DNA from 2 places in the Streptomyces sp. NPDC085481 genome. Region 1 is predicted to be linked to the other one. Evidence: riboswitches for the same ligand, from Rfam matches in the RefSeq annotation. Region 1 holds a riboswitch; the other holds the start of a gene.

The links. A riboswitch is a leader RNA that binds a small molecule or an ion and turns the genes downstream of it on or off. The one in region 1 is predicted to bind S-adenosylmethionine.
Region 2: another riboswitch for S-adenosylmethionine. It lies ahead of thrC (threonine synthase); the one in region 1 lies ahead of ACIGEZ_RS01890 (aminotransferase class V-fold PLP-dependent enzyme).

The regions. Positions count from the first base shown of each region.
Region 1 covers NZ_JBITTJ010000001.1:392,468-407,056, forward strand. The annotation lists gene ACIGEZ_RS01855 (hypothetical protein) at 1-667, opposite strand, end outside; gene ACIGEZ_RS01860 (NlpC/P60 family protein) at 693-1,706, opposite strand; gene ACIGEZ_RS01865 (NlpC/P60 family protein) at 1,890-2,918, opposite strand; gene ACIGEZ_RS01870 (NYN domain-containing protein) at 3,174-4,538, opposite strand; gene ACIGEZ_RS01875 (hypothetical protein) at 4,586-4,828, opposite strand; gene ACIGEZ_RS01880 (rhomboid family intramembrane serine protease) at 4,980-5,714, shown strand; gene ACIGEZ_RS01885 (Lrp/AsnC family transcriptional regulator) at 5,711-5,992, shown strand; gene ACIGEZ_RS01890 (aminotransferase class V-fold PLP-dependent enzyme) at 6,061-7,452, opposite strand; SAM riboswitch class IV at 7,638-7,754, opposite strand; gene trpD (anthranilate phosphoribosyltransferase) at 7,832-8,896, opposite strand; gene ACIGEZ_RS01900 (cytochrome bc complex cytochrome b subunit) at 9,030-10,655, opposite strand; gene ACIGEZ_RS01905 (Rieske 2Fe-2S domain-containing protein) at 10,652-11,704, opposite strand; gene ACIGEZ_RS01910 (c-type cytochrome) at 11,701-12,510, opposite strand; gene ACIGEZ_RS01915 (heme-copper oxidase subunit III) at 12,585-13,205, opposite strand; gene ACIGEZ_RS01920 (hypothetical protein) at 13,393-13,794, shown strand; gene ACIGEZ_RS01925 (Ig-like domain-containing protein) at 13,822-14,589, opposite strand, start outside.
Region 2 covers NZ_JBITTJ010000019.1:1,863-16,451, reverse strand. The annotation lists gene ACIGEZ_RS30745 (SIS domain-containing protein) at 1-836, opposite strand, end outside; gene ACIGEZ_RS30740 (extracellular solute-binding protein) at 1,064-2,338, shown strand; gene ACIGEZ_RS30735 (DUF3263 domain-containing protein) at 2,349-2,579, shown strand; gene otsB (trehalose-phosphatase) at 2,660-3,517, shown strand; gene ACIGEZ_RS30725 (trehalose-6-phosphate synthase) at 3,533-4,966, opposite strand; gene ACIGEZ_RS30720 (glucosyl-3-phosphoglycerate synthase) at 5,211-6,152, opposite strand; SAM riboswitch class I at 6,274-6,418, shown strand; gene thrC (threonine synthase) at 6,412-7,722, shown strand; gene ACIGEZ_RS30710 (MoaD/ThiS family protein) at 7,750-8,028, shown strand; gene ACIGEZ_RS30705 (cold-shock protein) at 8,483-8,686, shown strand; gene groL (chaperonin GroEL) at 9,050-10,678, shown strand; gene ACIGEZ_RS30695 (hypothetical protein) at 10,780-12,501, opposite strand; gene ACIGEZ_RS30690 (hypothetical protein) at 12,491-14,053, opposite strand; gene ACIGEZ_RS30685 (SRPBCC family protein) at 14,377-14,589, shown strand, end outside.

The sequences.
Region 1 (14,589 bases):
GGTAGGAGGAGGCCGGTGCGCCGAGGAGGCCGCCCATGGCCTCCACCGACGCGGGAACCAGGACCACGACCCGGCCGGCCCACCTCCCGCGCCAGGCCTCCCCGACCGCGGGCACCGCCCGGTCCGCCGCGTCGGCGATCTCCCGCAGCCGCTCCGGGCTCTGGCCGACCCCGAGGACCAGGCTGCGCAGGCCCGTGACGCTCTGCACCTCGCCCTGCTGCCACAGCTGCTGCGGGGCGCCCTCGGCGGGGCGGTCGCCCGTGACGTACCAGCGGCCGTCCCGCTCGGCGAGGTCCAGGATCCGTTCGGTGGTGGCGGGTCCCGAGTCGTAGCCCTTGATCCGGTAGCCGAGCTCGGCCCTGGCGGTGGCCCGCCCCTCACCGGCCGGGTCGACGTCGGTGACCCGGTAGCCCCAGCCCCCGAGCGGGATCTTCGCGAGCCTGCCGAACTCGGTGCGCGCGGCCGGTGCGAGGGCGGGGTCGAGTCCGGCGAGATAGCCGGCCTCGTCCCGTTCGAGGAGCGCCCGCGAGTGCCGGTCGAGCAGGCGCTGGATCTCCCCGGAATCCGGACCGGCCGGCTCCCGGGCCGCGCACCCGGCGAGGGCGAGTACGGCGGCCAGCAGGCACACGACCGCGCCGCGCGCCGCTCGACCGCCCTGACCTGCCACGCCCCCGATCGTACGGGGGAAGCCCTCAGACCCGGGTCACGGTCACGTGGGACATCATGTTCACCGGGTCGTAGCGCACCCGGGCGCCCGGGTAGGGGGCGTGGATGACCTGCCCGTTCCCGGCGTAGATCGCCACATGGCTGGCGTCGCTGCGGTACGTCACGAGGTCCCCGGGCTGCGCCTGCGAGAGCGGCACCCGGCGGCCCGACTGCCGCTGCGCCTGGGAGGTGCGGGGCAGCGCGATGCCGGCCTGGCGGTACGACCAGACCATCAGGCCCGAGCAGTCGAAGGCGGAGGGGCCGGTGGCGCCCCACACGTAGGGCTTGCCGATGGCGCTGCGGGCGGCGATCACCGCGGCGGCGGCCCGCGAGGGGCCGAGGTCGGCGAGCGGCGGGAGTTCCTCGTCGAGGGCGTCGCGGCCGGAGCGCGAGGCCCGCTCGTATCCGGCCCGCTCCTCGGCGGACAGCGAGGCGAGCACCCGGCGGGCCTCGGCGAGCTTCCGCTCGACGGTGCGCTTGTGCCGGGCCACCTCCGACCTGCTGCGCTCGAGTTCGGCCAGCGCGAGGCTCGCCTCCGACCGCTCCTGGGACAACCTGCGCAGCTCGTGGCGGAGTTCGCCGAGCGCGGCACTCTGACGGGCGGTGACCCGGTCGAGCACGGAGGCGCGGTCGAGGTAGCTGTCCGGGTCGGAGGAGAGCAGCAGGGCGAGGGCCGGGTCGATGCCGCCCGAGCGGTACATGGCGCCGGCCACCGAACCGAGTGCGCCGCGCATCCGGTTGATCCGCTCCTGGCCGCGGGCGAGGCTGTCCTGCGCCTGGGAGACCGTCCTGCGCAGCTGGTCGGCCTTCTCGTCGGCCCGGTTGAAGCCCTCGGTGGCCTTCTCGGCCTCCTCGAAGAGCCGGTCGACAGTGGCCCGGGTGGTCTCGGTCGTGGCGCCGCCCGGGTCGGCGTGCGCGGGGACGGCGCCGAGGGCCGAGGCCGCGGTGGCCGCGGCTGCGGTGAGGACGGTGACCCTGGCGGGTCGTCGGTGGGACGCCACGAATCGCGCTCCGTTCGCTTCGACGGACTGGCGCGGCAGACAGTAGCCGGTGATCACTCCGTGTCCAACGAAGCCGCCGGGCACACAAAGTGACGCCCCGCCGGAGACCACAGGTCACCGGCGGGGCGTCACGTCAGTCCAGGATCCGACAAACCACCCGATCGGAGGGCAGGCGCCGTCGCGTCAGATGCGGACGCCGAACTGGAAGGTGCCCATGTAGCTCATCGACTCGTAGCGCACCACCGCGCCCGGCTTCGGGGCGTGCAGGATGGTGTTGTTGCCCGCGTACAGGCCGACGTGCGAGAGGCCGTTGAAGAAGACCAGGTCGCCCGGCTTGAGCTGGCTGCGGCCGATCTTCACGCCGTCGTTCTGCTGGGTGTAGGTGGTGCGGGAGAGCGTGACGCCGGCCTGGCGGTAGGCCCACTGCGTCAGACCCGAGCAGTCGTAGGAGTTGGGGCCCTCGGCGCCGGAGACGTACGGCTTGCCCAGCTGGGTGGCGGCCGCGCTGAGGGCGGCGGCGCCGCGCTGCGAGGCGGGCACCTCGTTGCCGAGGTCGACGCGGTCGCCGGCGGCGCGGCTGGCGCGCTGCTCGTCCTGCTGCATCTTGGCGCGCTCGGCGGCGGTCAGGGTGTTGAGCAGCCTCTGCGCCTCGGCGAGCTTGCCCTGGAACTTCTTCTTCTTCTCGCCGAGCGTCTTGCGGACGTCCTCGAGGTCGGCCAGCTTCGTCGTCGCCTCGGCGCGCTGCTGGGCGAGGGTGCGCTGCTTGGCCTGGATCGACTGGAGCACGTCGGCCTGCTTGGCGCCGAGCTGGTCGATCGCGGACGCCTTGTCGAGGTAGGTGTCCGGGTCGGAGGAGAGGAAGAGCTGGAGCGCCGGGTCGATGCCACCGGAGCGGTACTGCGCGGTGGCGACCGAACCGATCTGCCCGCGCAGGGTGTTGAGCTCCTGCTGGCCGCGGGCGACCTTGTCCTGGAGGGCGCCGATCTCCTTCTGCAGCTTCCCGCGGCGCTCTTCGGCGAGGTTGTACTGCTCCGTGGCCTCTTCGGCCTCGTGGTGCAGCTTGTCGACCTTCGACTTGACCTCGTCGATCTTCGGCTTGGGGGCCGCCTGGGCACCTGCCTGGGCGGAGAGCGCGACGGCCGCTGCGGCGGTCGCGGTGAGCACGGTCACACGCGTGCGGCTCGGCTGCTTGGGACGACGGTGGGACGCCACGAAGGCGATCTCCTTCTTCCTCAGCCGCCCGGCCGAACTGCGGCAGGCGGGACCAACGCTGCCATCCCCGATGGATGATCAACCGCGCGCAGGTTCGAGCCCCGACCCTAGTGACCATCTTGTGATCAGTTCAAATCCCAACGGGCAAAATCTCGCTCACTCGACAACTTATTTCCCAACACCGCACAGGTAGTGAGGGGAACTTGACCCTGAGCGGATCAGAAAACGGGCATTAAGCCCAGGAGTTACGAGACATCACGAGAGACGCGAAAGCCGCTTCAGCAACAAGGCGGACGCCACGGGCCTGGCACCGGACTTGGCGACCCCGTCGGCCACTTCGCGGTCGGTGGAGACCACCACCACCGGACGGCCCGGCGGCTCGGCCCGCACCAGCTGGCGGATCAGTTCGTCCGCCGTGACACCGGGCTTGGAGAACAGCACCCGTACCCCGCGCGGCGGCGCGAGCAGCACCGGCGCCGCGAGCTCGGCCCCGTCGAAGACACAGGTGACCTCGGCCCCGGAACGGGCCGCGAGCGCGGAGAGCCCGCCGAGCAGCCGCAGCCGCTGCTTCTCCAGCGGCATCGTCGGATAGCCGGTCTTGGTGACGTTGTAGCCGTCCACCACCAGATGCGCCTGGGGCAGTTCGAGCAGCTGGTCGAGGAGCGCCGGGTCGGTCTCGGACAGGGCGCGCGCCGCGATGTCCTTCGGCGACATCCGGCCCGGCTCCACCGCGTCCACGGTGTCCGCGGGGTGCATCGAGACCGGGGGCAGGGCCAGTTCGCGCCGCAGCCCCTGGGCGGCGTCGAGCACCGTGTCCAGGAGCAGCCGCAGCCTCATGTCCTCCACCGAACGGCCCTCGCGGGCGGCCCGGCGGCTCGCCTCCAGGGCCGCCTCCACCTCGCCGAGCCGGGCCTTGAGCCGCCGGGTCTCGCTCTCGGCGGCCGAGACCTGGGCGGCGGCCTCGGTGCGGGCGGTGTCGAACTCGGCCTGGGCGCGCCGCAGCGCCGCCTCGCCGCGCTTCACGTCGCTCTGGGCGCTGCGCAGCTTGCGGTGAAGCGATTCGGCTTCCTTGCGGGCCGCCTCCAGTTCGTGGCGCAGCTGCTCGGTCTCGGCCCTGGTGCGCTCCTTCGCGCCCGCGACCTCCTCGCGCAACCGCTCCAGCTCGCGGCGGCTCGCCTCGTCGGCCCGTTCCGCGCCGGCCCGCTCGGCCTCCTCGCCGGCGGCGGCCACGAGCTTGCCCCAGCCCGTGGGGCGCAGCACGTAGGCGGCCGCGGCGACGTCGACCGGGTCGGCGGCGGCGGGCGGGGCACCGGACTCCACGGACCCGGCCAGCTCGGGCTGGGCCTCCTTGAACCGCTCGCCGATCCGCTGCCGGAAGAGCGGATCGGTCTCCAGGGCGGCCGCCATGGCGTTGCCGGCGAACTTGGCCCGCCGGGAGGCCGTGAAGCGGGCGTACTGGCGCAGTGGGGCGGGCAGCTCGGCGAGGGTCAGCCCGCCGAAGGCGTCCGCGACCAGCGCGACCACCTTGCGCCGTACGGGCTCGGGCAGCGGTCGGTCGAGCGCCTCGGCAGCGTCGTCTGCCGAGCCCGCCGGCTCATCACCGTGCGCGGGCTGCTCCACGATCCGTCACCCCACTACCTGTCGTCGTCGCCCTTCCGGGCCGCTTCTCAGGAAGCGGTGCCCGGCCTGTCCACCAGTTCGATCTGGTCCACCGCGTTGCACCAGCGGCAGCGGACCGACTCGATGGTCTCACTGACCACCTCGCGCTCCTCGACCTTCGGCTCTCCGGCGAGGTCCAGATGGACGTACTCGACGACCTTGGACGAGCGCGTGACATCGAAGCGGGTCAGATTGCCGCAGAGGGTGCAGCGCCAGCGGGTCTCGGCGGTCGGCAGGGGAACCGTCGTCATCGTGCCGTCCTCTTTCCGTACGAGGCTTTACGGGCCCGCGGTGCGCCGTCGAACTGCGGGAGTACTGCCCGTAACCCTACGGCCTCCCTGGTACCCCATGTCACGGCGAGGCACTCTGTCCAGGTGGGCCCCGGTACGCCATGATCTGTCCATGATCGACTGGCGGGGCGCGGCCCTCGGCGCATGGCGGGGCGCCCGGAGCGGGCCGACCGTGACGTACGGCCTCATCGCCCTCTGCGTGCTGCTCTTCGCGACGAGCCCGGTCTCCGGACTCAACCCGGTGTACGGCACCGGCGACACCCTGCTCGCGGCGCAGAACGCGTACTTCCAGCGCTGGGGCGTGATCCCGGCCGACCTGACCAGCGGCCATGCGCGCGCCCTGCTCACCCCGCTGACCGCGCTCTTCGTCCACGGCAGCTGGCTGCACCTGCTCGGGAACATGCTGTTCCTGTACGTCTTCGGGGCGATGGCCGAGGAACGGATGGGGGCCGGCGCGTTCGCCCTGTTCTACCTGGGCTGCGGCGCGCTGGCCCTGCTCGGCTACGCGGCGGCGCACGCGGACAGCGCGCAGACGCTGGTCGGGGCGTCGGGGGCGATCTCGGGGGTGCTCGGGGCCTTCCTCTATCTCTTCCCGCGCTCCCGGGTCACCAGCCTCTTCCCCTTCCTCTTCTTCCTGCCGCTGCGCTTCCCGGCCTGGATCGTGCTGATCTTCTGGTTCGTGCTCCAGTGGCTGGCGGCGGGCTCGGCGGGGGCGGGGCCGGGGGTGGCGTATCTGGCCCATGTGGTGGGCTTCGCGATCGGCTTCCTCTTCGCGTGGGGCCGGTACAGAGGTGGAGCTAGAGTGAAGCCACCAGCAGCGGCCACCGAGGGAGAAAGCCAGCCGTGATCACCGCGATCGTGCTCATCAAGACCAGCGTGGACCGCATCCCCGAGATCGCCGAGGCGATCGCCGCGATCGACTCCGTCTCCGAGGTGTTCTCGGTGACCGGGACCTACGACCTGATCGCCATGGTCCGGGTGGCGCGCCACGACGACCTGGCCGACGTCATCCCCGGGAAGATCAGCAAGATCCCCGGCGTCGAGGGCACCGACACCCATGTCGCCTTCCGTGCCTACTCCCAGCACGACCTGGACGCCGCCTTCGCCATCGGCCTGGAGTCCTGAGCCGGCCCGGACATCGCTGAAGGGGGCCTCCCGCCGGGGAGGCCCCCTTCACTCGTACGAGGGAGTGCTCAGCCGCGGTCCGGGACGCAACGGCCTCCCTCGGTGCGGTACTTCCACTGGGCGCCGTCGCGCACCAGCTCCTTCACCGCGCCGACGAACCGCTCCACGTGCTCGTCGGGCGTGCCCGCGCCGAAGCTCACGCGGATGGCGTTGAGGGTGGGGGCGCCCCCGGACGAAGTCCCGGCGGGCTCACCGGGGGTGGCGTCCGGCGCGCCGCACTCGCCCGGGTCCTGCGGGTCGCTGCCGAGCAGGGTGCGCACCAGCGGGTGGGCGCAGAACAGGCCGTCGCGGACGCCGATGCCGTACTCGGCGGAGAGCGCGGCGGCGAAGTGGGAGCTGTTCCAGCCCTCCACCACGAAGGAGAGGACACCGACCCGGGGCGCGTCGTCGCCGAAGAGCGAGAGCACCCGCACCTCGGGCACCTCGGCCAGGCCCTCGCGGACGGTGTCGATCAGGTGCTGCTCGCGGGCGACGAGCTGCGCGAAGCCGGCCTCGGTGAGGGCCTTGCAGGCGGAGGCGATGGAGTAGACGCCGATGACGTTGGGCGAGCCGGCCTCGTGCCGGGCGGCGGTGGTGTGCCACTCCACGTCCACACCGCCGTCGGCCCGGCGGGCCACCGTGCGGGAGGCGCCGCCGCCCGCGAGGTAGGGCTCGGCGTCCCGCAGCCAGTCGGCGCGGCCGGCGAGGACTCCGGAACCGAACGGGGCGTACAGCTTGTGCCCGGAGAAGGCGACCCAGTCGACGTCCGACTCCTTCACGGAGACGGGGTGGTGAGGCGCCAGCTGGGCGGCGTCGAGGACGATCCGGGCACCGTGGGCATGGGCGGCGGCGGCCAGTTCCCTGACCGGCCACAGCTCGCCGGTGACGTTGGACGCGCCGGTCACGCAGACGAGCGCCGGGCCGTGGGGTACGCGGTCGGCGAGCGCGCGCTCCAGGGTCTCGACGGCCTGCCGCGGGGTGCGCGGCGCGTCGAGGTAGGTGACCCGGGCGTCCTTCCAGGGCAGGAGGGAGGCGTGGTGCTCGGTCTCGAAGACGAAGACCTGGCAGTCGGCCGGGACGACCGCGGCGAGCAGGTTGAGCGAGTCGGTGGTGGAGCGGGTGAAGACCACCTGGTCGTCGGGGCGGCAGTCGAGGAACTCGGCGACGGTGGCGCGGCTGTTCTCGAACAGGTCGGTGGAGAGCTGGGAGAGGTAGCCGGCGCCACGGTGGACGCTGCCGTAGTACGGGGCGTACGCGGCGACGTCGTCCCACACGCGCTGGAGGGCCGGGGCGCTGGCGGCGTAGTCGAGCGCCGCGTAGGTGACCTCGCCGCCGGTCACGAGCGGGACGGTGACATCCCGGCCCAGAACGGGCAGCGGGGCACAAACGGACTGGTCGGCGGCAACGGTGGCGACGGACATGGCGAACTCCCGTACAAGGCAGGCGAATTCGGCGCCTCGACGCGACCGGGCGCGGGCTGCGCGTCGGTGCGGAGGCACACGAAGAAGGAAAAGGGGGTGCGACGAAGAAGGGGCTTCGAAGCCCTAGCGCATTCGCTTGCTCACGAGACTGCTCCCTTGAGGACCAGGACCCCAGGGTGTGCAGGGGTCCGCGCTTGCCGTAGACCTCGCTGCCTACGGCCTGGTCTTCACCCGGGGCACCCCGCCACGGACGGAGGGTTGCCGGACAGCCAGCCGGGGCTTGACAGCTGTCACTCATGACCTGGCACAGAACGTATGCCACGTGATCGCCGCCGCGCAACCCCGTCCCGGATTCCGGAACGGGGTGCGCGCGGCGCCCCTACCTGTTGCTGGCCGCGATCCAGCGCTCCAGCGTCTGCCGCGCCGCCCCCGAGTCGATCGACTCGGCCGCCTTCGCGATGCCCGCGCGCAGCTGCTCCACCAGGGTGCCCTCGCCCGGCTCAAGGGCGGTCAGCGCCGCCGCCGCGTTGAGCAGGACCGCGTCCCGTACCGGGCCGGTCTCGCCGGCGAGCAGCCGCCGGGCCACGTCGGCGTTGTACGAGGCGTCGGCGCCCCGCAGCGCCTCCAGGGGGACGAGGTCGATGCCGACGTCCCGGGGGTCGAAGCGCTCCTCGGTGACCGTGCCGCCGCGGACCACCCACACCCGGGAGGTCGAGGTGGTCGTCAGCTCGTCCAGGCCGTCGTCGCCGCGGAAGACGAGCGCGGAGTTGCCGCGCTCGGCGAGCACCCCGGCCACGATCGGCGCCATGCGCGGGTCGGCGACCCCGACGGCCTGGGCCCGCACCTTGGCGGGATTGGTCAGCGGGCCGAGGACGTTGAAGGTGGTCCGGATCCCCAGCTGGCCGCGGGCCGCGGCGACGTGCCGCAGCGACGGGTGGAACCTCACCGCGAAGCAGATGGTGATGCCGGCCTCCTCGGCGACCTCGGCGACCCGCTGCGGGGTCAGGTTGAGGTTGATGCCGAGCTTCTCCAGGACGTCGGAGGAGCCGGAGGCGGAGGACGCGGCGCGGTTGCCGTGCTTGACGACCTTCGTGCCCGTTCCGGCGACCACGATCGACGCCATGGTGGAGATGTTCACCGTCTTGGCGCCGTCGCCGCCCGTGCCGACGATGTCGACGGACGGCCCCGGCACCTCGATCACGTTGGCGTGCGCGTACATGGTCCGGACGAGGCCGGTGATCTCCTCCACCGTCTCGCCCTTGGCCCGCAGCGCCACCATGAACCCGGCGATCTGTGCGTCGGTGGCCTCGCCGCTCATGATCAGGTCCATCGCCCAGGCGGTGTCGTCGGCGGAGAGGTCCCGGCCGTCGAGCAGTCCGTTCAGCAGAACGGGCCAGGAGCGGCCCGCCGCGGTGTCGCCTCCAGCGGGGTTCACAGCGCTCATGGTCGCTCCTGGTGTGTACGTAAGGAATATCCGGGTGCTCCCACCCTATCGACCCCCGGGGACGGCAAAGAGCCCCGTCCAGCGAATGGACGGGGCTCTCGCCGTGGCGACCTGGGTCAGGAGCTCGGGTGGATCAGTGGTGGCCGTGGCCGCTCGTGATCTCCTCGTACTCCTCGACGGTGGGCTTGGCGATCTGGTTGTCGGCGCCGTAGTAGCTCTTGTTGAGCTTGACCCGGAGCTTCTCCATACGCCCGATCTTGCGCTCCACACCGTTCTCGTCGACGGCCGGCGGCAGCTCGGCCGGCTCGTACTGCTCGTGCGCCGTGAGCCGGTGCCGCTCGCCCTGGCTGAGCGGCTGGTGGACCTCGACGAACTCACCGTGCGGCAGGCGCTTGATGATGCCGGACTCGCGACCGTGCAGCACCTTGTCCTTGTCCCGGCGCTGGAGGCCGAGGCAGATCCGCTTGGTGACGACGAACGCGATGACCGGTCCGACGAAGAAGAAGATCCGGACGAACCAGGTGATCGAGTTCAGCGACAGGTGGAAGTGGGTGGCCCAGAGGTCGTTTCCACCACCGACGAGCATGACCATGTACGCGGTGATCCAGGCGACACCGAAGGCGGTGCGCGTCGGAGCGTTGCGCGGGCGCTGCGCGATGTGGTGCTCGCGCTTGTCGCCCGTGATCCAGGACTCGATGAACGGGTAGACCGCGATCGCGGCGAGCACCGCAGGGAAGATCGCCAGCGGGATCATCACGCCGAGGACCAGCGTGTGGCCCCACAGGTTGATCTCCCAGCCCGGCATGACACGGATCAGACCCTCGGCGAAGCCCATGTACCAGTCGGGCTGGGCGCCGGTGGACACCTGGTCCGGGCGGTACGGGCCGATGGCCCAGATCGGGTTGATCGAGGCGATCGCCGAGATGACCGCGATGACACCGAAGACCAGGAAGAAGAAGCCTCCGGCCTTGGCCATGTACACCGGCAGCAGCGGCATGCCGACGACGTTCTTGTTGGTGCGGCCGGGACCCTCGAAGTGCGTGTGCTTGTGCACGAACACCAGGATCAGGTGGGCGACCACCAGGCCGAGCATGATGCCCGGGAGCAGCAGCACGTGCGCCGAGTAGAACCGGGCCACGAAGTCGCCGCCGGGGAACTCGCCGCCGAACAGGAACATCGACAGGTACGTACCGATGATCGGCACGGACAGGATCGCGCCCTGCATGAAGCGGACACCGGTGCCGGAGAGCAGGTCGTCCGGGAGCGAGTAACCGGTGAAGCCGGTGAACATGCCCAGGAAGAACAGCAGGAAGCCGAACAGCCAGTTGATCTCACGCGGCTTGCGGAACGCGCCGGTGAAGAACACGCGCATCATGTGCACGAACATGCCGGCGAGGAAGATCAGCGCCGCCCAGTGGTGGATCTGCCGGATGAGCAGACCACCGCGCACCTCGAAGGAGATGTGCATGGTCGAGTTGAACGCCTCGGACATCAGCTGTCCCTGGAGCGGGACGTACGGTCCGACGTACTCCACCTCGTTCATCGACGGGTGGAAGAACATCGTCAGATAGACGCCCGTCAGGATGATGATGAGGAAGCTGTAGAGGCAGACCTCGCCCAGCATGAAGGACCAGTGGTCCGGGAAGATCTTCCGCATGTTGGCCTTGGCCAGCGTGTAGATCCCCAGGCGACCGTCGGCCCAGTCGGCGATCCGCTCACCGGCGGGCGCCTTCTTCTGCGTATTGCTCACATTGCTCATCCGCGCTCCCAGAAGGCAGGACCGACGGGCTCGTCGAAGTCGCCGAGCGCCTCAAGGAAGCCCTTGTCGTTCACGCCGATCCGCAGCTGCGGCAGGGCGTGGCCGGCCGGGCCGAAGATGACGCGGGCGCCGTCGGAGAGGTCGAAGGTGGACTGGTGGCACGGGCAGAGCACGTGGTGCGTCTGCTGCTCGTACAGGGAGATCGGGCAGCCGACGTGGGTGCAGATCTTCGAGAAGGCGACGATGCCCTCGTGCGACCACTCGAGCTCGCGCTTGTCCTTGATGTCCTCCGGCTGGATCCGGACGATCATCAGGGCGGCCTTGGCGATCTGGACCTGGAAGTGGTGGTCGTGCTCCGAGAGGCCCTCGGGCATCGCGAAGGTCAGCGAACCGACCGCGACGTCCTCGGGGCGCAGCGGCTCGTTCGTGTTCATGTTGACGAGCTGCTTGCCCTTCGCCCACAGGGTGGAGCGGAGCTTCTCCTCGGGCAGCGGGCCCATGTCACGCAGCAGCACGAGGCCGGAGAGCGGGACCAGCGACAGCGCACCGAACATCGTGTTGCGGATGAGCTTGCGGCGGCCGAAGCCGGACTCGGCGGCACCGGCCGCGAAGTCCGCCATGACCTTGGCCTTGACCTCCGGCGTCGCCGCCATCGGGTGACGCTCGTCGGCGACCTCGACATCGGACATGAGGGTACGGGCCCAGTGGACCGCGCCCGCGCCGATGAAGAACAGGGCCGCACCGAGGGTCAGACCCAGGGCGAAGTTGAGCGCGGACACCCGGCCGAAGGGCCAGATGTACACGATCTTGTCGACCGGGAAGATCACGTACGAGGCGATGAAGCCGATCGTGGCCAGCATCGACAGCGTGAACATGAAGGCGACCGCACGCTCGGACCGCCGGGCGGCCCGCTCGTCGATGTCCTGGATGCGCGGCTTGTGGGGCGGGAGGCCCGGGTCGGCGAACGGGTCGTCGGCGACCTTCACCGCGCCGTGCGCGGTGTCCTGCGCGGAAGGCAGGTTCTCTTCTGAATTCTCTTGGGTACTCATGACTTCTTGGCCTTAGCGGTGTGGGCCGCGACCCAGATGGCAACTGCAATCAGCGCGCCCAGACCGAAGACCCACGCGAACAGACCCTCGCTGACGGGGCCGAGCCCACCCAGCTTGAGACCACCCGGGTTGTCGGCCTTGTCGCTGTTGACGGCCTGGACGTAGGCGATGATGTCCTTCTTCTGCTTCTCCGGCATGGTCGTGTCGGGGAAGGAGGGCATGTTCTGCGGACCCGTCTGCATGGCCTCGTAGAGGTGCTTCGGGCTCACGCCTTCGAGGTTCGGGGCGTACTTGCCGTAGGTCAGCGCGCCACCCTCACCGGTGAAGTTGTGGCACTGGGCGCAGTTGGAGCGGAACAGCTCGCCACCCTTGGCGATGTCTGCGCCGGCCGGGCTGTACTGGCCTTCCTTCGGCACGACAGGGCCGGCCCCGAGGGAGGCGACGTACGCCGCGAGCTGATCGATCTCAGCCTGCGTGTAGATGACCTTCTTCTTCGGGACCTGGGCGCCGGGCTGCTGGGCCGGCATACGGCCGGTGCCGACCTGGAAGTCCACGGCCGCCGAGCCCACGCCGACCAGGGACGGGCCGTCAGAGGTGCCCTGACCGCCGGTTCCGTGGCAGCTGGCACAGCCGACGGAGTAGAGCTTCTTGCCCTCCTCGATGGCCAGGGACTGGGCGGTTTCATCGGCCTTCGCCGTGCCCGCGGGCGCGAAGGCGGCGTACAGCCCCCCAGTTGCCGCCAGCGCGAGAAGTAGGACGACGACCGCCGCCAGCGGATGGCGTCGTCGTGCGGAGAGCTTTTTCACGGATTACCCCGGTGTCAGGATCTTCTGCGTCGATGCTTGCTGGATGTGTCGGTCCGCCGTGTCGGCGGAACCGATTACTTGATCATGTAGATCGTGGCGAAGAGGCCGATCCAGACGACATCGACGAAGTGCCAGTAGTAGGACACGACGATGGCGGCGGTTGCCTGCTCGTGAGTGAACCTCTTGGCGGCGTACGTCCGGCCCAGGACCAGCAGGAAGGCGATGAGACCGCCCGTCACGTGCAGGCCGTGGAAGCCGGTGGTCAGGTAGAACACCGTGCCGTACGGGTCCGAGGACAGCGAGAGGCCGTCCTTCTTGACCAGCTCGGTGTACTCGAAGACCTGGCCGCCGATGAAGATCGCGCCCATCACGAACGTGAGGATGAACCACGACCGGAGCTTCTTCACGTCGCCCCGCTCCGCGGCGAAGACGCCGAGCTGGCAGGTGAGTGAGGAGAGGACCAGGATCGTGGTGTTGGTCGCCGAGAACGGGAAGTTCAAGGCCGAGGCCTTTTCCGACCAGAACTCCGCGCCCATCACGGATCGCAGGGTGAAGTACATCGCGAAGAGGGCCGCGAAGAACATCAGCTCGGAGCTCAGCCAGATGATGGTTCCGACGCTGGTGAGGTTCGGTCGATTGACCGACGGGTGCGCGTGCCCGGTATCTACTGTCGTTACTGTCGCCACGACCGACATTATGTCGGTCGCTTATCCCGCCCTCACTCCGGGGGGTGCCGTTCGGAGTGTCCGGGGCGCGTGTCCTGCCCGAACGGCCCATCCGAGACGGCATCCGGCACCCTTCGAACAGGTGTTGAACGGGTGTTGACGGGGTGTGGACCGGAGTAGCATCCGCGCAACGACCGACCACCTTCACGGAGGAACGATGCAGTCGAGCGCCACGGTCCTGGTCTACAGCGACGACGCGAACACCCGCGCGCAGGTCCGCCTCGCGGCCGGCCGCAGGCCCGCGGCCGATGTTCCCCCGGTCGAGTTCGTCGAGTGCGCGACGCTGCCCGCGGTGCTGAAGGCGCTGGACGAGGGCGGCATCGACGTCTGCGTGCTCGACGGCGAGGCGGTGCCGGCCGGCGGCATGGGCGTGTGCCGCCAGATCAAGGACGAGGTCTTCCGGTGCCCGCCGGTGCTGCTCCTGATCGGCCGCCCGCAGGACGCCTGGCTGGCCACCTGGAGCCGTGCGGACGCCGCGGTCACCCTTCCGGTGGAACCGGTGGAGTTCGCGGCGTCCCTGGCGGCCCTGCTGCGCTCGCGGCTCTCGATCGACGCGTAGCCGAAGCGGCGCCCCCACGGGCACCCCTTAGATGCTGGGCCTGAGGCGGGCCTTGGCGTCCTCGGTGGCGGACGGGTCGGAGGTGTCCGTCACCAGGGCGCTGCCCTTGCGCCACTTGTCCCAGGCCAGGTTCCAGTCGCCGAAGCCGTTGCCGAAGGTGTCCATCATCTCGCCGTAGCTGTTGACGGTCTGGACGATGTCGCCGGGGCGGACGGTCTCGTAGAACCAGGCCGCGTTCCCGGTCGACATGCCGACGCAGCCGTGACTGACGTTGGCGACGCCCTGGGAGCCGACGGACCAGGGGGCGGCGTGCACGTACTCACCGCTCCAGGTGACCCGGGTGGCGTAGTAGACGGGCAGGTCGTACGAGTCGGAGCTGTCCTCCGAGATGCCGATGCTGGTGCCCCGCATCCGGACGTAGTACTCCTTGCCCAGGACCACTTTGATCCCGTTCCGGGTGGAGAAGCCCGGTTTCCCGGTGGTCACCGGAATGGTGTTGATCACTTCTCCGTTGCGCTTGACCGTCATGTAGTGGGAGCCGGCGTCCGCGACGGCCTCGATGCGGTCGCCGATCGTGAGCTTGAGCGGCTTGGACGCGCCGCCGTAGAGCTTGTCGCCCACTCTGAGGCCGGCCAGGTTGCCGGTCACCGAGACGGTCGTGCCCGCGGGCCAGTACTCCTTCGGACGGAAGTGCAGCTTCTTGTCGTCCACCCAGTACCAGGAGCCCTCCACGGCCGGGACCGAGCGGACCTTGAGGGCCCGTTCGACGACCCCGCGGGCCGCCTTGTCCTTCAC
Region 2 (14,589 bases), on a different contig from region 1:
GCCTCGGCGAGGGCGACCGCGAGCCGCTGGGCGCGTACGAGCTCGGCGAGCGGGTCGGTTTCCGGCCGCGACACGAGGGTGCCGCCGACCCGGCCGACATCCGCCGCCAGGCCCTCGGGGAGCGCGCCGAACACCCAGGTGGTGCGGCCGGGGGCGGTGATGGCGATGGGGCCGTGGCGGTACTCCATCGCCGGGTACGACTCCGTCCACGCGCCCGCGGCCTCGCGCATCTTCAGGGCGGCCTCCAGCGCGAGCCCGTACGTCCAGCCGCGCCCCAGGAAGGTCCACTGCTCGGCCGCGAGCACGTCCTCCGGCAGCGGCTCGGTGAGGGCGAGCTCGGCGTCGACGGCGGCCTCGGCGACCGTCTTGAGGCCCGGCAGCTCACCGAGTCCGGCGCGCAGGAAGGCGAGGGCGGTGGTCGCGAACCGGGTCTGGACGACCGACTCCTCGTCCGCCCAGTCCAGGACGGCGACCGCGTCCGCGGCCGGCATGACCGGGGTCTTCGGGTCGGCGGTCAGCGCCGTGGTGGGGATCCGGCCGCGCAGGGCGGTGAGCAGGTCGAGGACCTCGGTGGTGGTACCGGAGCGGGTGATCGCGACGACCCGGTCGTAGGGGCGGCCGGCCGGGAACTCGGAGGACGCGAAGGCGTCGGTCTCGCCGAGGCCGGCCGCCTCGCGCAGCGCCGCGTACGCGATGGCCATGAACCAGGAGGTGCCGCAGCCGGTGACGGCGACCCGCTCGCCGGGCTTCGGCAGCCCCTCGAATCCGGCGGCGGCCTCGACCGCGCGGCGCCAGGCGGCGGGCTGGGTGGCTATCTCTGCGGAGGTGAGGGACATGCGGGCGACTCCTGCCTACGGGGTGCGATGGACCTATTGGTCCAGACCAGAAAGGTTTCAGGGAAGCAATTGCCAAAAGCGCGCAGTCATGTGCATAGCAGTGCGCAGTGCTGTACAGCAATGCGTTGCAGAAGCGATATGGAAGTGGTGTAGACCTCCGGAGTGAATGCGAGGGAAACTTACGGCTCGACTTCGACTCGACGACGAGCAAAGGGTGGGTTAAGGCTGTGCAGCGGCGACGATTTCTTGGACTGGCCGCGGCGGCCTCCGCACTCGGCCTGACCACCGCCCTCTCCGGCTGCGGCACGCTCGGCGGCGAGTCCGGCGACGTCACCCTCAAGCTGATCGCCGCCGACTACGACCTGAACGGCGGCGACTCCACCAAGAAGTACTGGGCCGGCGTCGTCTCCGCCTTCGAAGCGCAGAATCCCGGGGTCAAGGTCCAGGTCCAGATCGAGTCCTGGAACGACGTCGACCGCAAGGTCGCCGAGCTCGTCAAGGCCGGCCAGGCCCCCGACATCGCCCAGATCGGCGCCTACGCCGACTACGCGGCCGCCGGCCAGCTCTACGCCGCGGACGAGCTCCTGTCCATCCGCGTCCAGGCCAACTTCCTCGCCCCGCTCGTCGCGGCCGGCGAGCACAAGCGCACCCAGTACGGGCTGCCCTTCGTCGCCTCGACCCGGCTGCTCTTCTTCAACGAGGAACTCTTCGACAAGGCCGGCATCGACGAGCCCCCGACCACCTGGGACGAGCTCGCCGCGGCGGCCGTGAAGCTGAAGAAGAAGGACGTCCCCTACCCCTTCGCGCTGCCGCTCGGGCCCGAGGAGGCCCAGGCCGAGACCCTGATGTGGCTGCTCAGCGGCGGTGACGGCTACACCGACGCGACCGACCACTACAAGATCGACTCCGAGGCGAACATCCGCACCTTCGAGTGGCTGCGGACCCACCTCGTCGCCGAGGGCCTCACCGGCCCGGTCGCCCCCGGCAAGCTCAACCGCAAGGACGCCTTCGCCGCCTTCGCGCGCGGCGAGGTCGGCATGCTCAACGGCCACCCGTCGCTGATGCAGGAGGCCGAGAAGAAGGGCGTCAAGGTCGGCAAGATCGCCCTCCCCGGCGTGGACGGCAAGGCCAGGGCCACCATGGGCGTCGCCGACTGGATCATGGGCTTCAGGCAGAACGGCCACCGCAAGGAGATCGGCGCGTTCCTCGACTTCGCCTTCAGCGACGAGAACGTGCTGAAGTTCGCCGGCGACAACGACCTGCTGCCCGCCACCGTCACCGCCTCCGCGCGTATGGAGTCCGAGCCGGAGCACGCGGCCCTCCGCGAGTTCCTCCAGGCGCTGCCCGACTCGCAGCTGCCCCCGGTCGGCAAGACGTCCTGGGCGCAGGTCAGCGGCACCATCAAGAAGAGCATCGGCAAGGCGGTCGAACCGGGCGCCAAGCCCGCCGAGGTCCTCGGCCGGATCGCCCGCGAGGCGACGGTGGCGGAGAACGCCGAATAAGTTGGTCTGTATGACCAGTGAACTCGGGGAGCGCGAGCAGGCCGTCCTGGCGCTGGAGCGCCGCTCCTGGCCGGGCCCGGGCGCCAAGGAGCGGGCCGTCCGCGAACAGCTCGGCCTCTCCGCGACCCGCTACTACCAGCTGCTCAACGCCCTGCTCGACGACCCGCGCGCCCTGGCCCACGACCCGGTCACGGTCAACCGGCTGCGCAGGGTGCGGGCGGAGAAGGAACAGCGCCGCTGAGTTCGCCAAGGCCTCAGGGGGGCGCACCTGCGCGGATCGCGCCGCTGACGCGGACGGCAACCCTCGGTAGGGTCGTGGGCATGGTCAGCAGCCTTCCGCACCCGACCACAGCCGCCGGACGCGACGGCCTCGCCGCACTCCTCGCGCGGCCCGAGAAGGCGGTCGTCGCCCTCGACTTCGACGGGACGCTCGCCGAGATCGTGCCCGACCCGGAACGGGCCCGCGCCCACCCCGGCGCCGTCCCCGCCCTGGCCGCCCTGGCCCCGCGGGTGGCCTCCGTCGCCGTGGTCACCGGCCGCCCGGCCGGAGTAGCCGTACGGTACGGGGGCTTCGCGGGCGTCGCCGGCCTGGAGCACCTGGTCGTCCTCGGCCACTACGGCGCCGAACGCTGGGACGCCGTCACCGGCACCGTCCACGCCGCCGCTCCCCACCCGGGCGTGGCCTCGGTCCGCGCCGAGCTCCCCGGCTTCCTCGACCGCATCGGCGCCTGGCCCGGCACCTGGATCGAGGAGAAGGGCCGCGCCGTCGCCGTCCACACCCGCCGCGCCGACGACCCGCAGGGCGCCTTCGAGGCCCTCAAGGGCCCCCTCGGCGACCTGGCCACCCACCACGGACTGGTCCTCGAACCGGGCCGCATGGTCCTGGAACTGCGTCCCCCGGGCATGGACAAGGGCGTCGCCCTCGCCGAGTACGCCCGCGAGATCGGCGCCGAGTCGGTCCTGTACGCGGGCGACGACCTGGGTGACCTCCCGGCGTACGCGGCCGTCGACAAACTCCGCTCCAACGGCACCCCCGGCCTCCTCGTCTGCTCCGCCTCCGCCTCCGAGCAGGTCCCCGACCTGACCGACCGCGCCGACCTCACCCTCGCGGGCCCGGCAGCGGTCGTCTCCTTCCTGGCGAGCCTCGCGCAGGCCCTGGGGCGGGCGGAAGGGGCGTAACGGCCCGCTGCGGCCTCAGGACCGCAGGGCCTCCAGCTGGGACAGGAACCAGCGTTGGGGCGGGAGGGCCGTGGCGGCCGCGGCGAGGCGTTTGGTGCGCTCGGTGCGGTCGGCGGGGGGCATCGACAGGGCGCGGTGGAGGGCCTCGGCGGTCTCCGTCACGTCGTAGGGATTCACCGTGAGCGCGTCCTTGCCGAGCTCCTCGTACGCGCCCGCCTCGCGGGACAGGACCAGGGCGCAGCCGGCCTCGGAGACGACGGGGATCTCCTTGGCGACCAGGTTCATGCCGTCGCGGACCGGGTTGACCAGGGCGACGTCGGCGAGGCGGTAGGCGGCCAGGGAGCGGGTGAAGTCGTCCTGGACGGAGACCAGGACGGGGGTCCAGTCCGGCGTGCCGAACGCGTCGTTGATCCGGTCGGCCAGCTCGCGCACCGCCGTCGTGTACGAGCGGTAGACCTCCAGGTCCTGGCGGGAGGGGTAGGCGGAGGCCAGGTGGACGACGCGGTGCTGCCATTCGGGGTGGGTGGTGAGGAGCTCGCGGTAGGCGAGCAGGCCGCGCAGGATGTTCTTGGACAGTTCGGTGCGGTCGACGCGGACGATGGTCTTCCGGTCGCCCACCTCGGCGCGCAGGGCGGCCAGGCGTTCGTCGACCTCCGGGCGGTGGGCGAGGGACAGCAGCTCGTCGCCGTCCACGCCCAGGGGGTACGCCGCCACACGGGTGGAGCGGTCCGCGCCGCCCTTGCGGTGCTTCACGCCGCGCCACGGGTCGCTGGAGCGCAGGAACGGCTCGGCGGTGCCCTCGGGGCCGTCGATCTGCGCGCCGGACAGGAAGGACGTCGCCCATCCCCAGGTGTGGAAGCCCAGCTCGTCCGCGCCGAGCATGCCCCACAGCAGCTCCTCGCGGACGTCCTCCGGCAGCAGCCGCAGGTACTGGGGCGACGCCCACGGCGTGTGGGTGAAGTGGGCGATCCGCAGGTCGGGGCGCAGCTCGCGCAGCTGCCCCGGGACGAGGGCCAGGTGGTAGTCCTGCACGAGGACCGCCGCGCTGTCGTCCGCCGCCTCGGCCAGGGCCTCGGCGAAGGCGTGGTTGTAGGCGCGGTAGGACTCCCAGCGGCGGCGGAAGGCCGCGTCGAAGACGGGCTCGCGCGGGATGTCGTAGAGGTGGTGGTGGAGGAACCACAGCACCGAGTTGGCGATGCCGTTGTACGCGTCGGCGTACACGTCAGGGGCGATGTCCAGCATCCGGACGCCCGTCTCGGCGACGCCGCGGCGGACGGCCTCGCGGTCGCCGTCGCCGAGCGCCGCGCACACCCAGAGCCCGTCCTCCGACGAGATCGCGCTCAGGCCCGAGACGAGCCCGCCGCCGCCCCGCCGGGCTTCGAGCTCTCCGTCGTCCCGCACGGTGTACGAGACCGGGCCACGGTTCGATGCCACGAGGACAGAAGCCATATCGCGAACCTAGCCCGTCACGTAAACGCTCAAACGTACGGATTCAAGACAGTCGCCGGATCCGTCACGGGACCGGCGCCGGATCGCTCACTGGTTCCGCCACTGGTCCCGTCGGCCCCGTACGGCCGCCAGGGCCACCACGCCCGTCGCCGTGAGCGCCAGGCCCAGCGCGCCGAGCAGCCATCCCGTCTCCGTCGTGAAGTGCATGAGACGGAATGTAGGCAAAGACGACCATCGTCCGGTGTCACGCCACGCTGCGGCGCCGGTACTCCGCGATCTCCGCCATCGGCGGCCGCTCCTCCGTGTCCACCGCGTACGTCCTCGGCGTGAACCCCTCCTCGCCCCGCTCGAACTGGGTCAGCCGAGGCCGCACCAGATGCCCGCGCGAGAGCCGCAGCTGAGCCGTCCGGTAGATCGCCGCCGCCATCCGGCCGAGCGCCTGGCCGTCCTGGTGCCGGTGCTTGCGCACCCCCACGTCCACCTGCGCGAGCGCGTCCAGGCCGACCGTGTGCAGCGCGTCCACGAGGAGGCCCAGCTCCACTCCGTAACCCACCGGGAACGGCAGCCGTTCGAGGAGCGAACGGCGGGCCGCGTACTCGCCGCCGAGCGGCTGGACGAAGCCGGCGAGCTGCGGCCAGTGCAGGTTCAGGAGCGGGCGGGCCACCAGTTCCGTCACCCGGCCGCCCTGACCAGGGGCGTCGCCGAGCGGGCGGTCGTACATCGCCTTCACGAACTCCACGTCCGGGTCGGTGAGCAGCGGCCCCACGATCCCGGTGACGAAGTCCGCCGAGAAGTCCCGCAGGTCCGCGTCCACGAAGCACACCACGTCCCCACCGGTCACCATCAGTGACCGCCACAGGACCTCGCCCTTGCCGGCCACCGCCGGTATTCGGGGCAGGATCGCGTCCCGCGCCACCACCCGGGCCCCGGCCGCCGCCGCCACCTCCGCCGTACGGTCCGTGGAGCCCGAGTCGACCACCACCAGCTCGTCCACCAGCGGCACCGCCTCGGTCATCAGCTCCCGGCGGATCGCGGAGACGATCGCGCCGACCGTCGCCTCCTCGTTCAGCGCAGGCAGCACCACACTGACCGTGGTCCCCCGCTTCGCGGCGAGAACCCGCTCCAGCGGACGGTCGGCCACGGACCAGGACCGCCGGGACAGCCAGCGCTCCACCTCTTCCAGCAACGTGATCTCCATCTCGCGGATCGGACGACCGTCTCGCCCGTCCAGGGCTTCGGTTACAGTCTTGAACAACGCGGATGCCCGATGCATGTCGGGGTGCCGCCCGCGTCACACAATCGAATACCGCTCATCCAGAGGGGCAGAGGGAAACGGCCCGTTGAAGCCCCGGCAACCCTCCAGTCGGTTTGTCTCGTCCTCCAGCGAGGCCCCCGGCTAGGGAAGGTGCCAAATCCGTCTCATGGCGAAATGCGCCATGAGGAAGATGAGGAGAAAGGGCCTCGCCTCCATGGCTGTACAGACTGTCGCCACCCCCGCCACCGTCGATCTGGGTCCCGCGTCCGGGCTTTCCTGTCGCGAATGCGGTGAGTCCTTCCCGCTCGGCCCGATCTTCGCCTGTGAGCTCTGCTTCGGCCCGCTCGAAGTCGCGTACGAGCTCCCCGCCGGCGACCCCGAGGCGCTGCGCAAGCAGATCGAGGCCGGCCCCGCCAACATCTGGCGCTACGCCCCGCTGCTGCCCGTCCCGGCCGACGTCGCCGAGAAGCCCAACCTGAACCCCGGCTGGACCAAGCTCGTCCAGGCCGACAACCTCGCCCGCGAGATCGGCGTCGAGCCCGGCAAGCTGTTCGTCAAGGACGACTCCGGCAACCCGACCCACTCCTTCAAGGACCGGGTCGTCGCCCAGGCCATCGAGGCCGCCCGCGCCTTCGGCTTCACCACCCTGTCCTGCTCCTCCACCGGCAACCTGGCCGGCGCCGTCGGTGCCGCCGCCGCCCGGGCCGGCTTCCGCTCCTGCGTGTTCATCCCGCACGACCTGGAGCAGGGCAAGGTCGTCATGGCCGGTGTCTACGGCGGCGACCTGGTCGCCATCGAGGGCAACTACGACGACGTCAACCGCTTCTGCTCGGAGCTCATCGGCGACCCGCTCGGCGAGGGCTGGGGATTCGTCAACGTCAACCTCCGCCCGTACTACGGCGAGGGGTCGAAGACCCTCGCGTACGAGATCTGCGAGCAGCTCGGCTGGGTCATCCCCGACCAGCTGGTGATCCCGATCGCCTCCGGCTCCCAGCTCACCAAGATCGACAAGGGTCTGCAGGAGCTCATCAAGCTGGGCCTGGTCGAGGACAAGCCGTACAAGATCTTCGGCGCCCAGGCCGAGGGGTGCTCCCCGGTCTCCGTCGCCTTCAAGGCCGGCCACGACGTCGTACGGCCCCAGAAGCCGAACACCATCGCCAAGTCGCTGGCCATCGGCAACCCGGCCGACGGCCCGTACGTCCTCGACATCGCCCGCCGCACCGGCGGCGCCGTGGAGGACGTGAACGACGAGCAGGTCGTGGACGCGATCAAGCTCCTCGCGGAGACCGAGGGCATCTTCGCCGAGACCGCGGGCGGCGTGACCGTCGGCGTCGCGCGGAAGCTCGTCGAGAACGGTCTGATCGACCCCAGCCTCACCACCGTCGTCCTGAACACCGGTGACGGCCTCAAGACCCTGGACGCCGTGGCCGACAGCTCACAGGCGACCGCCACCATCCGCCCGAGCCTCGACGCGTTCCGCGACGCCGGCCTGGCCCACTGACCGGCTCACTGAAAGGTTCGTGAACACATGGCCGTCAACGTCCGCATCCCCACCATCCTCCGCACCTACACGGGCGGCCAGGCCGAGGTGAAGGCCGAGGGTGGCACCCTCGCCGAGGTCATCGCCGACCTGGAGAAGAACCACGCGGGCATCGCCGCCCGCGTCCTGGACGACCAGGGCAAGCTGCGCCGCTTCGTCAACGTGTACGTCAACGACGACGACGTCCGCTTCGAGCAGGGTCTGGAGACCGAGACGCCGGACGGCGCGGGCGTCTCCATCATCCCGGCCGTCGCCGGCGGCTGCTGAGTCGTCCCACGCCGGAGTCCCCGGAGTCCCGGGAGTCCCGGAGTCCCCGGAGTCCCGGAGTTCTCGAATATCCGAAGCTCCCAGAATTGCCCCTTCCGCTATCAGAAGCGGAGGGGGCAATTCTGCATGGTTGAGCGCGGTAGAGTTGGGGAAGTCCCCTCCGCTGCTCATGCCAGGCGCATATGAGAATGCGTCGGTGCGCGACAAGATGCAGCCAAAGTGCCCGTGCCTTGTGTACCTTCTGCGCACTTTGCCGGGCCCGACTTGCCCGGGAATTCAACGGATTCTCCCCAATTCCCCTTTCCGGCGTGCCCAGAATTCTCGTCCGATTGACCTGTTGCAGAGGGCAGTTGGGCAGATACATTCAGCCGCGGTCGACGCGTTCCGGCGCAGGGTCTGACCCGGGTCCGCGAAGTGCGGTCCCGCGCAAGGGCCAGTAATAGGGGAGTTAGGCATGGCTCAGGGCACCGTCAAGTGGTTCAACGCGGAGAAGGGCTACGGCTTCATCGCGGTCGACGGTGGTGCGGATGTTTTCGTCCACTACAGCGCGATCCAGATGGACGGTTACCGCACCCTCGAAGAGGGTCAGCGGGTCGAGTTCGAGATCTCGCAGGGCCAGAAGGGTCCGCAGGCGGACATGGTCAAGCTCGCCGTCTGAGCGCGGCGCGATCGGCCACCGACGCACTTCCGTCGAGGGGCCCGCATCCCGACCAGGGATGCGGGCCCCTCGCGCGTCCTGTGCGGCTACCCCCCAGCCTGTCGATCTGCGGGAGTCGCTCGCCCCCGCCCCTCGCCCGACCGCCACCCCTCGTCGATGTCCCTTCGGGACGCTTGCACTCTCCTGGGTCGAGTGCTAATCATTGGCGTTAGCACTCTGAAGGTGAGAGTGCTTACGAGGATCGGGCAGACGAGGCCCGCGGCCAGGTGGGGCAAGGAACCACAGGGCCCGCGGACCGTCCGTCGCGGGCGTCGGCGCGGTCCAGGAGCGTTATCCACCCCATGTCCGGGAGGACCACTTCACATGGCCAAGATCATCGCGTTCGACGAGGAGGCCCGGCGCGGTCTCGAGCGCGGCATGAACCAGCTCGCTGACGCCGTCAAGGTCACCCTCGGCCCCAAGGGTCGCAACGTCGTCCTCGAGAAGAAGTGGGGCGCCCCCACGATCACCAACGATGGTGTCTCCATCGCCAAGGAGATCGAGCTCGAGGACCCGTACGAGAAGATCGGCGCCGAGCTGGTCAAGGAAGTCGCCAAGAAGACGGACGACGTCGCCGGCGACGGTACGACCACCGCCACCGTTCTCGCCCAGGCGCTCGTCCGCGAGGGCCTGCGCAACGTCGCCGCCGGTGCCAACCCGATGGCCCTCAAGCGCGGCATCGAGAAGGCCGTCGAGGCCGTCTCCGGCGCCCTGCTCGAGCAGGCGAAGGACGTCGAGACCAAGGAGCAGATCGCCTCCACGGCCTCCATCTCCGCCGCCGACACCCAGATCGGCGAGCTCATCGCCGAGGCGATGGACAAGGTCGGCAAGGAAGGCGTCATCACCGTCGAGGAGTCCCAGACCTTCGGTCTGGAGCTGGAGCTCACCGAGGGCATGCGCTTCGACAAGGGCTACATCTCGGCGTACTTCGCGACCGACATGGAGCGCATGGAGGCGGCCCTGGATGACCCGTACATCCTGATCGTCAACTCCAAGGTCTCCTCGGTGAAGGACCTGCTCCCGCTCCTCGAGAAGGTCATGCAGTCGGGCAAGCCGCTGCTGATCATCGCCGAGGACGTCGAGGGCGAGGCCCTGTCGACCCTGGTCGTCAACAAGATCCGTGGCACCTTCAAGTCCGTCGCCGTCAAGGCCCCGGGCTTCGGCGACCGTCGCAAGGCCATGCTGAACGACATCGCCATCCTCACCGGCGGCACGGTCATCTCCGAAGAGGTCGGCCTCAAGCTGGAGAACGCGGGCCTCGACCTGCTGGGCCGCGCCCGCAAGGTCGTCATCACCAAGGACGAGACCACCATCGTCGACGGTGCCGGTGACAGCGAGCAGGTCGCCGGTCGCGTGAACCAGATCCGCGCCGAGATCGAGAACTCCGACTCGGACTACGACCGCGAGAAGCTCCAGGAGCGCCTCGCGAAGCTGGCCGGCGGCGTCGCCGTCATCAAGGCCGGTGCCGCGACCGAGGTCGAGCTCAAGGAGCGCAAGCACCGCATCGAGGACGCCGTTCGCAACGCGAAGGCGGCCGTCGAGGAGGGCATCGTCGCCGGCGGTGGCGTGGCCCTGCTCCAGGCCTCCTCGGTCTTCGAGAAGCTCGAGCTGGACCTGAACGGTGACGAGGCCACCGGTGCCGCGATCGTGAAGCTGGCCCTGGAGGCCCCGCTGAAGCAGATCGCGATCAACGCCGGCCTCGAGGGCGGCGTCGTGGCGGAGAAGGTCCGCAACCTGCCGACCGGTCACGGCCTGAACGCCGCGACCAACGAGTACGTCGACCTCATCGCCGAGGGCATCATCGACCCGGCGAAGGTCACGCGCTCGGCGCTGCAGAACGCGGCCTCCATCGCGGCCCTGTTCCTCACCACCGAGGCCGTCATCGCCGACAAGCCGGAGAAGGCCTCCGCGGCCGCTCCGGGCGGCATGCCGGGCGGTGACATGGACTTCTGATCCCCTCGGGGATCGGTGGTTCATCGCTGAACGCGACCGAGGGCGGCACCCCCAGTGGGGGTGCCGCCCTCGGGCTTTGTCAGCCGGTTCTCCGGACGGTGTCAGCGGACGTCGACGTAGTCCGCCACGCCCGACGCCTGGAAGTGCGTGCCGTCGGCCACGTAGACGAGGTTGTACACACCGTCACCCGTCGCCTTGTGCTTCAGCGCCACGTTGCCGTTGGAGGCGGTGTTGCCCTTGGCGACCGTGATCCACTTCGAGGTGCCCTTGGCCCGGAACACCAGCTGGACCTGCTTGTAGGCCAGCGGCTTCCAGCCGCCCGCGTTGTGCTGGAGCGTGCCCGTCACGGTCACCGTCGAGCCCTTGCGGACGGGCTCGGGGGCCGCGTTGACGTTCAGGATCCGGGTCTCGGTCCGGACGATGTAGAACGGCTTGCCCACGGACTCCGCGTACTGGTCCGAGGTGAGGTGCCGCAGCCGGAACCAGCCGCCCTTGCTCCACACGGCGATGCCGAAGGAGGAGCGGACGTCGGAGTAGAAGCTGGTCGAGCCGACCTTCTTCCAGCCCGTCTGCCCGTCGGGCGACTGCTCGAGCAGCACCGTCTGGGAGGACGACCCGCCCGACCAGCGCTCGTACGGGGAACGCAGCTGGCCGTACACCTTCAGGCGCGCGTCGGGCGCGAGCGAGTAGCCCGTGGTCGTGGTGCGCGAGTCGAGGGGCATGACGAGCGTGCCCTGGACCGGCGAGAAGGCCTGGAACAGGTCCGCCGACTCGACGGTCCAGCCCGAGGCGTTCGGGCCCGCGGCGGCGACGAGCTTCGCGGTGTAGTTGCCGTCGGCGTCGGTCCGCACCGTCTGCGGGAACGAGACGGCCTCGTGGTAGTAGTCGTGCGGCGCGCCGAGGCGCACCCGCACCGGCTGGTCCGCGAGCGGCGCCCCGCCGTTCTCCGGGTCGGTGACCCGGCCGGTGATGGTGACGGTCTCGCCGCTCACCGCGCGCGCCTTGTCGGCGGTGGCGGTGACCGTCATCTTCCTGGCCTGCCACTCGCTGAAGTAGCGCCAGTCGGTGGCGGTGCCGTGGACCTCGGCGCTGTCCTCGGCGAACGAGGCCCGGTACGACTCGTAGGCCCGCGTCGCCGGGATCGGGGCGCCGGCGAACTCGCCGGTGTCCGTGGTGAGCGCGGACTGTGCCGGGCCCTCGTCCGGGGTGGAACGCTGGTACGAGACCGAGCGCCCAGGCAGCGGCACGATGTCGCCGGAGCCGGGCTGGACACCGGTCAGCTTGCCCTGCGGGCGGATGCTCGGGTCGTTCCAGCCGGGGGTGCCGACGGCGAAGCTGAGCAGCGGCCGCAGGGTGAAGTCCAGCGTGCCCGCGCCGGTGCGGGTCACCGTGTTGCCGAGCGAGTCGGTGGCGGTGACGTCGATCGCGTACTTGCCGAGCGCCGGGATGGTGCCCTGGTCCTCGGTCAGCTTGAGCGTGGCGTCCGCGGGCAGCGTGAAGGTGCCCGGGGTGGACTGGAGCAGCGCCGGGATGTCGGCGAGGACGGTGTCGCCCTGGCGGACCTTGGCGGAGACCGCGGTGACGGTGGCCTGCGGGGCGTCCGTCCACGCGGTCACGCGGAAGCTGCCGCGCTGGTCGGCCTGGGTGACGGCCCGGCCGACGCCCACCGGGGTGGGCGTCGGGGCGGGCTCGTCGGCGAGGGCGGGAGCGGCCGCGACGCCCAGGGTGAGCGCCGTGACGAGGGAGACGGCGGAGAGCCGCCGGAGGTCAGAGCGTCGGAGCTCCGGGCGCCGGGACTCCGAGCGTCGGAGATCAGAGCGCATCGACATAGATGGTCCTCGACTCGCTGTAGAAGAAACCGTTCTTGGACTGGAGGTACAGCCCCCATGAGCCGTCGCCGTAGTTGGTGGCGCGGAAGTTGAAGTTGCCGGCCGAGTTGGTCGCGACGTCCTTCTTGACCCAGTACCAGCTCGAGTCGCCCCTGGGCTTGAAGACCAGCGTCACCTTGGCACCCGGCATGGCCTTCCAGACGCCGTTCACCTTCTGCTGGACGAGACCCTTGACGGTCATCGACGAGCCGGTGCGGGGCCGGGACGGGGTGATGGAGACGTTGACGATCCGGGTGGGCGTACGGGCCAGCCGGACCGGGGTGCTGGTCCGGGCGAAGAAACGGTCCGTCTCGGGGTGGTAGATCCGGTAGAGGGCGTTGTCGAAGCCCCAGACCTGGAACGAGTAGCTGCTGCAGTACGAGGTGGCCTGTGCCTTCATGTCGTGCCACGTGCGGCCGTTGTCCAGGGACACCTGGAGGGCGACCCAGTCGATCTTGTCGTAGCAGGTCACCGACGCGTTGGTGGCCAGACGGCCGGTCGCGGTGAGCCTGCCGAACTCGTCGAGGGTCATCCGGGCGTCGGCGTACCAGAAGTGCTGCGGTACGGCGATCCTGGCGAGGTCGTACGGCCGGTCGTTGCCCTTGCCGTAGTACACGGAGGGACGCAGGCCGGTGTAGACGCCGGTCGTCGAGTACTGGGCCCGGGCCAGGTACGAGAAGGAGCCGTCGGCGAACGTGCCGCCGGAGCCGATCTCGTTGCGCACGGCCGTGTCGTAGCCGAGCGGCTCGGTGCCGGTGGAGACGACCGGCGCGCCGCCGAAGGCCTTCCAGCCCTCGGCGGTCAGGCGTTCGACGCGGCCGGTGACCTTGACGTCGGTGTTCGCGTTGACGCGGTACTTGCTGGTGTCCGAGGTGATTCGGTACGTCAGCTTCTCCACGCCCACGGCGGGCACCGGGCGCGCCTCGTCCGGGTCCACGTCGGTGCCGGCCGTGACGACGGCCGTGCCGCCGGAGATCTCGGCGTTCGGGGTGACCGGCAGCGAGAAGGTGCCGTCGGCGGCCGTGGTGGCCGTGGCGATCTTCGTGCTGGTCGCGGAGTACGCGTCGCGCAGGTTCAGCGTGACCTTGACCGAGGTTCCCTCGGCGGCGGGGGTGCGCTCGCCGGTGGCCGGGTTCCAGGTGGTGGCCGTACCGGACAGGACGACGTCCCGCTGGTCGTAGCTGGTGGTCTTGCGGTCGAAGGCGACCGTGGAGACACCGGTGTGCAGCTTGTAGCCGAAGGACCCGCCGGTCCAGTGCTCGACGATGCCGCCGGGCAGGCGGTAGTCGACGGCGAGCGGGTAGTCCCCGAAGGCGGTGCCCTCGGGGAGCTTGATCGCCGCGTCGGTGGTCCAGGCGTTGTAGGCCGTCGACGTGAGCTCGTCCGTCGTGGCGAGCACGGCGGCGTCCGGGGCGCTGGAGGCGAGGACGCTCACCTTCACCCAGAGCGCGTTGGACGGCAGCCCGAGGGTCAGCCGGCCGTCGTCGTGGGTGACGGTCTGGCTCACGGTCGCGGCGTACGCGGTCGGCGCCGCGACGATGACGGGCAGGGCGACGCCTGCCGAAAGAGCGAAAACGGTTGCCGCACGTACCAAGGCATGCGGCAGCGTGCGCGTAGAGCGCATCTGAGGGACCCCCCACAGGTCGGAAAGGCGGCGCGTTGGATATCGCAGGCCGCGTGGGAGCACGATAGCGCCTCAGGGTTGAACGTGTTCACTCGATTCCCTGTTCGCCCCTGTTCGCACGGAGAGTCGGTCAGGGCGATCCTGGGAGGAGGGGCGGGAAAGGCAGACGGCCGAGGTCGCGGCAGAGGCAGACGGGAGAAATTCCGATGATCACTCTCCTCACGACACCCGCGGAACGCGAGCTGGTCATCACCCGCACCTTCGACGCCCCCGTGGAACGCGTCTGGGAGGCCTGGACCCGCCCCGAGCACGTGCGCGAATGGTACGGAGTCGCCGCCCTGACCATGTCCGTCTGCGACATCGACCTGCGCCCGGGCGGCGCGTGGCGCTGGGGCCAGCGGGCCCCCGACGGCCAGGAG